DNA from 2 places in the Caproiciproducens galactitolivorans genome. Region 1 is predicted to be linked to the other one. Evidence: riboswitches for the same ligand, from Rfam matches in the RefSeq annotation. Region 1 holds a riboswitch; the other holds the start of a gene.
What was found. Region 1 has a riboswitch for cyclic di-GMP ahead of P9B68_RS02645 (prepilin peptidase). Riboswitches for the same ligand answer to the same signal wherever they lie in the genome.
Positions count from the first base shown of each region.

Region 2: linked by a shared signal. The riboswitch ahead of P9B68_RS05425 (RNA polymerase sigma factor) and the one ahead of P9B68_RS02645 (prepilin peptidase) in region 1 are both predicted to bind cyclic di-GMP.

Region 1 covers NZ_JAJUFJ010000002.1:55,340-61,557, forward strand. The annotation lists gene P9B68_RS02630 (TadE family protein) at 1-512, opposite strand, end outside; gene P9B68_RS02635 (TadE/TadG family type IV pilus assembly protein) at 528-1,016, opposite strand; gene P9B68_RS02640 (Flp family type IVb pilin) at 1,188-1,370, opposite strand; gene P9B68_RS02645 (prepilin peptidase) at 1,653-2,315, opposite strand; cyclic di-GMP riboswitch class I at 2,410-2,495, opposite strand; cyclic di-GMP riboswitch class I at 2,551-2,637, opposite strand; partial or broken gene P9B68_RS02650 (hypothetical protein) at 2,888-3,143, opposite strand; gene P9B68_RS02655 (MATE family efflux transporter) at 3,290-4,684, opposite strand; gene P9B68_RS02660 (DUF1292 domain-containing protein) at 5,574-5,879, shown strand; RNA gene ssrS (6S RNA) at 5,891-6,081, shown strand.
Region 2 covers NZ_JAJUFJ010000005.1:54,898-61,115, reverse strand. The annotation lists gene P9B68_RS05435 (recombinase family protein) at 1-668, opposite strand, end outside; gene P9B68_RS05430 (hypothetical protein) at 766-963, opposite strand; gene P9B68_RS05425 (RNA polymerase sigma factor) at 1,504-1,929, opposite strand; cyclic di-GMP riboswitch class I at 2,419-2,506, opposite strand; gene P9B68_RS05420 (PhzF family phenazine biosynthesis protein) at 2,814-3,614, opposite strand; gene P9B68_RS05415 (RidA family protein) at 3,643-4,023, opposite strand; gene P9B68_RS05410 (2-keto-4-pentenoate hydratase) at 4,044-4,841, opposite strand; gene P9B68_RS05405 (HpcH/HpaI aldolase family protein) at 4,859-5,635, opposite strand; gene P9B68_RS05400 (hypothetical protein) at 5,710-5,862, opposite strand; gene P9B68_RS05395 (aminotransferase-like domain-containing protein) at 5,988-6,218, opposite strand, start outside.

The DNA of each region.
Region 1 (6,218 bases):
TTGCGGTCTTTGAACGTTAATACTCTTTCTTTGTTGATGCTTTTATGCAAAGTCAGATTTCCGTTAAACAATGTTTTGGCGACCGGGGTAAGTAACGGAACTTCATAATTCACATCAGCCTTTACTGTAATGAGCCGCCATTTTCGTAGGCTTCGCCTTGTCCCTCCATTCGCAGCCGGAAGATAATACTGCTGGTACTGGGTTCGTATATCAACAGAAGGATTGGAAATTGTCAGGTTGCTTTTCTTTAAAGTGGAATCCTCCAACATTTTCCCGACAATCAGCGATGCTGCCTCCCTCCCGTACACAGACACAGGGTAATCTTCGGAGCGGTCGGTGATAGTAACGCCCCATTCCGCCTGCCGAGCCGCATGATTAAACGTGATAGATTGGTGCATAATCCATGAAAAATCGATAATTCCAAAACATATAAGCAGAAAAAATGGTAGAACAAGTGCAAATTCCACCAAGCTCTGCCCTTTTTCATCTTTTCTTCCAAGAAAACCGCCCATGTGTTCACTTCCCATTTATCCGTTATACCCGTTTATATAAACCTGACCGGTAAACGTCGAAGAAAGCGTAACCGCTTCCCCCGCAATCATTGCCATAACGGGCGTTGCCATCTTCATGCGATAATTTACGGATATGGTTGCGTCAAAATAATCGTAATAGCTCGTTCTGTCAACAAACCCATACCAGCTGTTCGCATGGTATGTATAATATTTTCGCTGAACATCCCCGCCGGAAGAACGGACTTGAAACTGACTGAAATCGAGCTGGTCCCCGTACTTTTCATACAGCTTGCTTTTTATGACATCCGGATTCAGGTCGGACTCCTGTTTCATACTTCTTACGCTGTCGGAAGCAGCATTCTGCAGGATGATTTTGTAATTAATCATTCTACCAAGATCAACAGCCGCTCCCAATATGATCAGAAGAACCGGCAGTACCAGAGCAAATTCCACCAAACCCTGCCCGCGTTCTCCATACATTTTTAAAAATCCATTTCTGCTCATAATACAATTCCTATGTCTTGCTTGTTCAATACTCATGAATATGACTTACTATTCTTTAACTCCCCGTCATTTTTCAACAAATGCTTCATACCTTAATCAATTGAGAAAGAGAGAGAATCCCTTTTGTATGAAAGGGGTTCCCCCTCTTGCTCCGCATCTTTTGTTTGAAAATTACTTGGTAGAAGTATTTCCGGCAATTTTACCTGCCATATCATTGAACATACCTTGAAGCTTAGTACCAATGCCTGACATTGCGCCCATAACTACAACAGCAATCAAGGCAAGGATCAGGCCATACTCCACCATTCCCTGGCCGCTTTCCTCGTTTGCAAGCCAGTTGAGCATGTTTTTCATGTCTATTCCCCCCCTTCCCTAAAATAAATTTATTTCAAAAATTCACCCTCCGGTGATTTTTGACGAAAGAAATTATTGTCTTAATGGGGTAAAGCTTGCCCCACCGTGTTACAAGTTCTCTCCAGCATTTTTCTCGCTTCACTCGAATAGGCTGAAAAACCTGCCATTGCCGCAAGAATTACCAGACTAAGTATAAGGCCGTATTCCACCATACTCTGTCCATCTTCCTGTTCCAAAAAGGCTCCCAACAAATGAACCACCCACTTTCTTTCAGAAATTATTTCAAGCGGCAAATACGCCGAATAGAAAACCGATCATGATAAATCCACACATCGGGAAAAGGCTGGTGAGCGTTAGCTTTTTCAGCAGCAATCCGCCGACGCAATAAATAATCAGCGCGGCAGACATATATAGTAACGAGGTCATGACTGCCGGAAATCCCACGACAACAGCTGTCGATAACGCCAGTTTGATATCTCCTGCCCCAATGCCATTATAAAATCCCTTTCTTCTGCAGAAGATTACATAATAAATCAAGAAAATACCTATAACTAGTGCACACGCTTCCACAGACTCTAAAAGTCCATATATTCCATTCACCAGAAAGCGGTAGGCAAGCCCGAAAACAACCAGCGCCAAACAAATCTCATTCGGGATAATGCGGATTTTATGGTCAATTACGGTGGCAACGGCCGTAATGGCAACAAAGGCACAAAGAAAGAGAGACCTTGCAGAGAATATCTGGTAAGATATCCCGCTAAAAACGAAGAAAAAGCCAACAGAAACCGCAAGTTTGACAGTATTGCCAAATTCCAGTTTGCCCGGTAGCTCTCTGCCTTTCTGTCCGCACTTTCTCACTATCAGGGAATTTACTATATCGGGAAAATACAAACCGAACAGAAACCCGACAACCCCCGCTGCGCATGCAAAAAGTATTTTTAACATCTTTATACCCCAACCCCTGCAAACAAAAATAAAAGCCCACAACTTAACCAGTTGTGGGCTAAAGAGATACATTCAAAAATGCTCTCTATGCACAAAAGGAAACCGGCTGTCATGGGACGTCATCCTTTAGACCCTATGGCTTAGCGTCCTTATCTTTCGATAAGTTTGCATAAAAAAAATCCGCAATGGTATAAAGCCAATTGCGGATAGAAAAATTCGTCCAAAAATCCTTGCAAAAGGGAACTGGCTGCCATAGATTATAAAATCCTTAGGCCCTATAGTTTAGCGTCTTTGCCTTTCGACAAATTTGCACCTTAATATGTAATTTTCTTTTTGATTCGTCCTAATTATATATCAAGAAATTCGTCCTGTCAATAGTTCCACTAAATAATTTTTAAAAATCATTAATACAAAAGTATAGAAAGGTTCATTTATTTTAAAACCGCGGCGCCGATGATTCCCGCATCGTTTCCAAGCTTGGCCTACAACCGAATCCCTCCCCGTCCCCTGCGCGGAAGCGATCACATCCAAGCGTTCTTTAGTCAGAGCCTCCGATTTCTTCTGTATTTCCGCATATTCCGTTCTGGTCACATCATAAACATCTTTTATGGCGGAACCCGGAAGAATGTCATGGAATTGGTTCAGAAGAACCGTCCGCCACATAGTGCTGATTTCTTCCGCCGGATATGCGACGCCGTATTCTTCCGCCCAAACGGAAATCAGTTCCAGATTCATTAGTGCAAATTTGCTTTTGCGGTTGCCGCGTTTGTTCCTCGCCATGGAGGTATAAGTACCCCTATGGTATTCCAGATATAATTCACCGACCCATCAGCATCCCATTATAAGTCGTAAAAAAGCTGTCTTTTTCCTGATCAACGCCTTTTGTCGTGACAGGTGTGTAAAAATCGGCGTGCCGTCAATCCCGAACTACCAGAAAGTCACGGCAGCGCGCCGCACCAGTTTTCCATACAGAATTAATTATCGATCAGATGGTGCTGGTACCACTTATCCCCATGGAACCGCAGTAGGAATATGAGTCCGCGCACGCCCCATTCGCAAATCATGGCAACCCAAACGCCGACAATCCCGAACGAAAGCACGATCCCCAAAACATACCCAAGCACCACGCGGAGCAACCACATGGTGAGCATGGAAGAAATGGACGTAAATTTGGAATCCCCCGCGGCACGAAGCGCAGCTGGGGTTAAAAAGCTGATGGACCATACCGGTATATTTGCCAGCGTAGTTATCCACATGATCTGGATAATCGTGGGGACAACCGCCTCCGGCGGATGGAACAGGGTCAAGAGCGGGCGTATAAACGGCATGATCAGCAGCATGGTCACCGCAAAGGACAGCGACGACAGCCAGAGGAAGGAGCGGATGAATTTCCGCGCATCCTGAATATCCCGCCGTCCCATGCACTGGCCGACCACGGTAACCGTCGTCAGGATCAAGGCGTTTGCCGGAATCTGAAAAAGCCCGGCAAGGGAGTTGCAGATCGCGTTGATATCCATGGCATAAACGCCAAGCTGAACAATAAAGGTTTGCGTCAGAATTTTCCCACCGTTAAAGAACATCTGCTCGGCGGCAAACGGAATCCCGACAAAGAAAATCCGTTTCAGCATGGATGTACTAATCTGCAGGGCGTCCTTCACTTTAAAATGGACGGTGGTATCGCCCTTCAGCAGGTAATAAATCGAATAGCCAGCACCTACATAGCGGGCGATATTCAGGGAAATGACCATCCCGAAAACACCCATATGTAAAATCGTAATAAATACAAAGTTCAGAACAACATAGCAAAGGTTCATCGCAAGAGAAAGCCGGAGGGAGGATTTTGTTTCGCCCACGCCGCGAAGAGCGCCGCAGACCGCTTCTACTGTCCCTATGCCGCAATAGGACAGGCAACTTCCCAGTAGATATACTTTTGCATTTTCGAAAACTTCGGCATCCGCTTTTCCGAACAACAGGTTCAGCGTCGGGGTATGGAAAACGCCGACCGCCGCACTAATTACAAAAGCCAGAAGAAATACGGAAGTCAGCGAATTGGCCGCGGCTTTCGACACCATGGCGTCGTTCCCGCTTCCCTTATACTGCGCAACAACCACGGTGCCACCTGTCGCAACGGCAATAAGAACATTGACTAAGAATATGTTTAGAGAATCCACCATGTTTACGGCGGCGACCGCCGCCACACCGGAAGAGCTGATCATCGCGGTATTCAGCAGGCTCAGACAAATGATAAACGCCTGATCAACTAAAATCGGTAAAATAATAGAAATTACTTGGCGATAATGGATGGATTCTCCAGAAAAGTGTTTGTTAAGAAATTGGTCGGTTTTTGTTAAAAATTCGGTCTTTGTCACACAATCACATCTTTATATTGTATTTCTTCTATCTTAACATAATTATCTGCCTATTAACAGTTTATACCGCAAAATTAGTCAACAAATTCCGACCCGTTTTTTCATTAGAAATTGGCTATCCGGGGAAAACTAAAAAGCTTTCATTTGAACAAATTTTTGTATTTTACATATAATAAGGGTAAGAAAGCCGCTTTCCAATAAAAATCCCGTTTGATAAAACCACATTAGTTGTATGCCGATTTAGAATAAAAAAGCTCCGGCAATCCTGCCGGAGCCCGAATAAGAATCCAATCCATTAAATAAACATCGGAACCACCAATTTCTTGTTTCTGTTAGAGCTGCGTACTTAACTGTATTTTGGACTCACCCCTTAAAATGTCCTAAACGAACCGCTTTTTAAGAAAGCTTAAAAACGGGTTGCAAAATCGTGTCGCTAAGACCCTAACCAATGTATGGAATTCTGAATGCTCAATGATTTTCCCCTTTCAATTGTGAAAAGGATTCCAAAACATTCCTCTTTAAATTTACACTATTCAGGAATTAACGCTGTGCCCAACGAACTGGATACTGCGTTTCTGAGGATATTTTACTGCCCATTGGACCCACCCCTTTCAAGAAGATCGATTTTTCCGGCGCTACCTTCCCCTGCTTTTTCATGGCGCCATTCTTGTGGTGCCACCTTAATTAGCAGTTTTTCGAACGCCGTCCTTAATCATCCCTCTCTCTTTCCTGATTATATTATAACTGATTTCTAGTAAATGTCAATATAATTTTTAATAAATTCTTGAAATTTTTATTTATTCTTTTGTATCTGAATTTTCCTGTTGACTTCGACAGGTCGGCAAGGTAGAATAACTATAGACAAATTAAACAAGAGGAGATGACCCCTGTGAACGACGAGTATGGTGCGGATTTAATTACCCTAGTCGACGACGAGGGCGAAGAGCACGAATTTGAAGTCTTGGACGTAATTGATAACGATGACGGCTGTTTCTACGCGTTACTGCCGACATTTGAGGATCCGCAGGACAAAGTCGACGCGGAGGGTACCTACTATATCTTTGAAGCGATCGATGAGAATGGCGAGCAGCAACTTGCCGAAGTCGAAGACGAAGAACTTCTTGATAAGCTGGCGGAGCTTTTTGAAAGCCGTTTCGAGGAGCTTTACGATTCCGAAGAGATCGACGACGAATAATGATGGACGCTTTCACCCTGCCTGGTGCGCGGACCGTTGCAAAATAACCCTACAAAATGATAATAGGGAGCATGCGCTCCGGTGGCGGACTTCAGACCTCCCGGCTTTTGCCGGACGAAGGGAGTATGAAACCATTGGGCCAGCACCCACCTGCTTGACGGTAGCAGGTTATTTAAGCACATTACGGCCAGGCGGGATTAATTTAAAAAGCAGTAAAGCTTCTGAGTTTTCAGAAGCTTTTTCTTTTCTGGGAAGTACGGTTGAGCGGCGATGTGCAGGCGGCAAAGGTGTTTCTTCGTTTCAGCAAGGAAGTATTCGAGGCATTTCGCGACGCTGTCC
Region 2 (6,218 bases), on a different contig from region 1:
CAGTAGGACATCGGCGTCAGGATGCTGTCCTGTTCCAGCGCGGCGGCGATCTGCTCCGTTCCAAAGCCGTCCAGCGTCATTTGATAAATTCGGCGAACAACAGTGGCGGCTACCTCATCCACGATCCAATGTTTGGGATCATCCGGATCTTTAATGTACCCATATGGTGGTTGTCCCATCGGTTCCCCGGCATTTCCCTTAATCTTGTTGCTGATGCGCCGCTTTTTGCTGATATCGCGCGCATACCACTCGTTGAACAAATTTCTTATTGGAGTCAGCTCGTTTTCACCCTCGGCAGTATCCACATTATCGGAAACCGCGACGAGACGTATATCGTGTTCAGGAAGGAATTCCTCCGTGAGTCTGCCGACCTCAATATAGTTTCTGCCTAGGCGTGACATATCCTTTACAAAAACAGCCGCTGCATGGCCCTCTTCAAGTTCATGAAGCATCGCCACAAAACCGGGCCGTTCCATTGTGACACCGGAAATACCGTCGTCTGAGAAATGCACAAGGTTTGTATATCCCTTTTCTTTGGCAACCTTGATTAAAAGCTTTTTCTGGTTACCTATGCTGTAGCTTTCTCCTTCAAGATTGTCGTCCCGCGACAGCCGTTCATAAAGAAAAGCCGTATCCTCCCGGTTTTTTCTGCTATTTGACCGTTTCATAAATCCTCCTTTCCGGCAGTCAAATAAGCAGTATTTACAGGAGAAGGTATACCATCTCGACCGCCGTTTGTCACGCTTGTCGCGCTATCACTTATCGTCAAGACTGATCCGCGTCAGCCTTCATCAGTCTCATTAAAATTATTGCCAAGGTATCGTGTCCGTCTGTTTGAAAAACAGGCTCAACAATAAACGTTTTGCCATCCACCTTATAGGTTGAAGTTTTATCTAAACGATTGCGTCCGGAAGCGTCGGGCGGTATGTTGTTTTTGTAATCAGTAGTTTTTAAGTTTTCCACCGTTATGCCTCCTCTCAGATCAGGAAGCAGCCGCACTGTAGCCATTTGTTCACGTACTCAAACAAACATGATAAGCGATATGACGGAGTTACGGCGCGGCTGCCCCTTTGTTTCGATTTGCTTTTATAGTTTACAGACATTCCGGACGAACAGGCGGCGTACCTGTTACCATAGGAATTGCACCTCCCCCCATGCTGATGGCGGGCCGTTCTCATTGCCTGCGACGGTTTTTTCACGCTCGGACTGTGACTGAACGGAAGTTTCATTACATACAGATGCTTGCCACAGAGCCACCTTGCGTCTGAAAGACGCTGCTCTACCTACGGCGCTGGTGTTTTTCGCTCCCTTTCCGTTACGCTGAAATTCAATCACCCTCTCCGCTCAAGGAAAGATCGTGGCGCACCCGCCGTCCGGCTCCCTGTATGCCGCTGCTTGCGGTATGTATCCGGCTTGTCCCTTATTCAATTTTCAAGGTTCAGTGAAGAATCAAAACTTATCCCTCATAAGCCTTTTCATTTTTGAGGCCCATTCGCAGGAGCCTCACAGGAAATTTTTCAAAAACTTTTCGATATTTCGCAGTCCCCGGTCAATACTGTCTCGGACGGCACTCTCGTTGACACCCTCAGCCTTGGCAATGGCGCTTTTGCTCATCCCCAAGAAATAATAAGCATAGATACGTTTGGCCTGCTTGCCCGGTAGGGCGGCGATGGCGGCATGGAGCTGTTCGACCGTCACTTTGCGTTCATAGATTTCGCAGGGGGATAAGGACACGAACAGGATGTCATGCTCGATGCCGTCGTCGCGATCCAGAGAATAATATGCCTTATGGCGGTATCTCCGCAGATAATAGGCGGCTTCGGCGTGTTCATAAGAGTTCATGAGTGCCGCAACTTCGTTCGGCACCTCGATGATGCAGTCGGTGATATAAAAATCGGGATAGTAGTCCCGCAGGTTGATCTGTGTCATCAAATATTCCTCCGTTCCGATTTTTGAGATTTTGGCAAATCGAAACGGAGAGGGGGGTGAGCGGCACCGAACTGAATTACCCTTTATACGACAAAAAAGGCCCATTTGGACACAATCCAAATGAGCTTTTTGCACAGTGATTCTATATATCCTATTTTTATGATCTATTAGTTCCTGATGATGACCGCACTTCTCCCATAGACCGCACGGGCTTTTTTTGACAGGCTACCGATTAAAGCGATATGCAGCAGATAGATGTCCGCTTCATCACGCTAGGCCGCTGCTTGGTAGCGGTCGTTTGAAGTTCAAGGCATGTCGAACGCGCATAGAAAAACCCTCCAAATGAGCTGGAGGGTTACAATAATGCTTATTCAGGCATAAGAATAGACCCGCCAAACTCACGTTTTTTTTGTTGGGCGGGTGCCGCCTTTCTTTCTAATTTTTTAATAAAAACCCTGCCACAAAGGGCAGGGTTAATACGCAACTTTACTTGGTGGCAAGGCTGTCATCATGCATTTGCATCTTAGACCCTATTGCTTTGCGTCCTTGCCTTTCGGCAAGTTTGCCCTTGACATAATTATATTGTTAAAAACAGTTTTCGGTAGAATTTGTCCAACCCTAATTTTAAGAATAATTTAGTTCCATAATATATGTAGCAAAGACAGGATATTATCGAAATTGCACTCAATGTCATACCAAAATAGCTATTGGGGATTGCTAAAAGACCAACTACTAGCCAGATCATGATTAGCAAAATAAAAGACGCTGTTGTATAAGCAAATAATCGTTTCACTTCGTTTTTCATAGCTCTGCTTTTCAAAGCTATTAGAAACTCTTTCATAGAGTTTATCAGTTTGATAACCGTCCAATATACGCAATTCTTTTTACCTTTCCTTGTGTTCACAACCTTCTGGCAAAAATATCTCACAAATGGAAAAAAGAGCGGCTTTTCCTGCAAGCTTCACACGCCCGTTGTCCACTTGGCAATACAGAGTTCCGCCACGGCGGGAAGCCTGTCTTGCCACTAACTCTTTCTTTCCTGATTTGTCTGCCCAGAGGGGGGCTATATGGCAATGTCCTGAACCACAAACCGGATCTTCCGCAACATTCAGCTTTGGCGCAAAGCTGCGGCTTACACAGTCATAACCTTTGCTTCTCGCTGTAATGTGCAGCAGAAGCCCAGGCAATAACTTAGCTTTTTCCAAATCGGGATTTGCTGCCTTGACCTGTTCTTCCTGTTCCAGTACGCAAACCAGATCGCGGTCCATCCATGCTTCTGTTGGACGATAACCAATGATTTGCTCCATCTGATCGGTTACCTCAATAGGTTTCAGATGATAGCTTGGAAAGTCCATCTCATACAGGTCATCTTTTCTATTCACGATCAGTTCACCGCTCAAAGTCTGGAAATGAACTTCTGATACGGATGTATCCACATAATTCATCAATACAAATGCTGTGGCAAGTGTAGCATGGCCACATAGATCAATTTCGCCACCGGGAGTAAACCAGCGCAATCTATATCCGCTTTTTTCTTTCACTGTAAAAGCTGTTTCGGAAAGATTGTTTTCCGTTGTGATTGCTTGCATCAGCTCATCATCCGGCCATTTTTCCATTACACATACGGCAGCAGGGTTTCCTTCAAATAGCTTATTAGCAAAAGCGTCTACAACATATTGCTTCATCGTGTACTTCCTTTCCCAAATATAACGATTATTTGATATAAGCAATAACTTCTACTTCACAGAGGATTCCTAAAGGGAGTTCCTTTACAGCAACGCAGCTTCTTGCTGGCTTTGAAAGAAAACTCTTTTCATACACATCATTGAATGCCAGAAAATCATTCATGTCAGCCAGAAAGCAGGTCGTTTTGACAGCCTTAGAAAAATCGGTTCCCGCTTCATCTAAAATAGCCTTTAGGTTGCGCATAGTCTGCTCAGCTTGTTCTGTAATGCCCCCTTCCACAACCGACCCGTCTGCCGGATTAAGCCCGCCCTGTCCAGCGGTGAATAAAAAATCGCCGGCAATATACCCTTGAGAATATGGACCGATTGCAGCGGGTGCCTTTTTTGTACTAATTTGTGTAATGCTCATTGTTTTTCCTTCTTATAATTTTATTCAAATTTTAATGTCAAAGCCGGAAAGCCGTCTACATGTAAACAATAGAAGTCACCAGTTTTACTGGGAATTGCCGACATGAACGCGCCAGACAAAACAACATCCCCTTTGTGTAAACCGTCGCCATACTGTGACAGCTTATTAACGAGCCACGCCATGGAATTGATGGGACTTCCCATCACCTCGGCACCAGCGGCACTTCCTACAAACTGACCGTTCTTTTCTATCACCATACCGATACACCTTAGGTCAATATCCGAAATGCGCTTTGGTTTTCCACCCAAAACAAATCTGGCTGCGCCAGCATCGTCGCTGATAGTGTCAATTACGGTAACATCCCAGTTTTCGTATCGGCCATCGCATACCTCAAAGCATGGGACAACTCCTGCCGTACAGGTGAGAATCTGGGCAGGTGTTACGCCGGGACCTTTCAGATCCTCTCCCATAATAAAGGCAATTTCCCCCTCTAGAAGGGGGATATTTAGCTCTGAGGATTTAACACTGTTCCCCTCATAAACAAGCATATTGTCCAGAAGATATCCGTAATCTGGTGTATTGCAGTTCAGCAACTTCATCATCCCGCTGCTTGTAATACCGATTTTTCGTCCCACAATTTTCGCGCCATCTTTTAATCGACGTTCCAATCCAATTTTTTGAATAGCGTAGGCATCTTCCTGTGTGATTTGAGGATACTGTTCTGTTAGCTTGCGAATATGGCTGTTCTTTCGTTCGGCCTCATATAGCTGATTAGCAATTGTTTCATGTAGTTCTTTACTTAAGCCATACTGTTTCACAGGGATTTCCTCCTTATTTAGAATTGATTTTCTTTACAGTCATTGACCAGTTCCTTGTATGCGTTGATAAAAACAGATGTATCCAGTCCACAAGTTACACTGTCAAAGCCTTTTGCGAACCATCTATTTGCATCTGCCGAGTTCCCCGCAAATATGGTAGCCATTTTTCTGTTGGCTTTGCATACTTTGAGGATACGCTCTATGGCGGCGTTCAAGGCTGGCGCGTTAAATTGCAAGGGAATACCCATCGAGATAGAAAGATCGCATGGGCCGACGAAAATGCCGTCCACGCCGTCAAGAGCGGTGATTTCTTCAATTTGTTCCAGCGCCTCTACCGTCTCACACTGCGGAATGAGTTTACAGTGAAGATTACAGTCGGCCATATACTCGTCAATTGACTGTGATGGGTCACAACTCCCCCAGCGTGTAGTGCGGTTTGGACAATAGCCTCTGTTGCCCAGTGGGGGGAATTTGGCATAGGATATTAACTCCTTGACTTGTTCGACTGAAGTGATATTTGGCACAATGATTCCTTTTGCACCGATGTCCAGCATTTGGAGAACATATGGTCTTTGAATACTTCCGATTCGCACATAGGGCAACAATCCGCCATTTTCGGCCGTCCGGATATAATTGCAAACATCCTCCGGGGTGAAATTCCCATGCTCGGTATCGATGATTACATAATCAAGTCCGGTTCCAGCAAGGCATTCTATCGCATTGCAGCCACCCAATTCGAAAAAAGTCCCTATCATTCTTTGCTTTTCTGTGTGGATTGCTTTCATTTGGTCCATTCTGCATCCTCTTTATCGTTTATTACAATTTCTGATTCGCACACCTAGAGAGAGTAGTTTGGTCATATTGGGGCTTATGCAACGTACCATTTCCTCCATGTCCATGACGCAAAGCAGATCGCATCCATGTATGCTTCCGGCGGTTTTGCATAGACTCCTATAATTTCGTCCGTAACTTCGACGGGCAGCAGATCATAAAGCATCTCACGAGGATGATACCCATCCATTGGAGTTAGAGAGCACCCTGCTTCTTTGCAGCTCCACCTTGACTCCCTAAATTATATTTTAAGTCAATAGAATTCGCCATACAATAAAATTATTGTATGGCGAACAATTCTCACATTTGGATGAGTCACCTTATAAGCTGTGCCAAAATTTTTACTCCTTGTTCAAGCTGTTCCAAATCTCTGGGTGCACAGATCGACAACCTGACCGCATGGGCGGGCAATGTTTTTCCCACTGCAAATTTATCTGCGGAGTTTACCTGAACACCATGGGATAAGACAAGTCGCTCAAAGGCCGCCCCTGTATATTTTTCAGGCAGAAGCAACCAACGAAAAATATCTCCACTTGCTCCACGGCA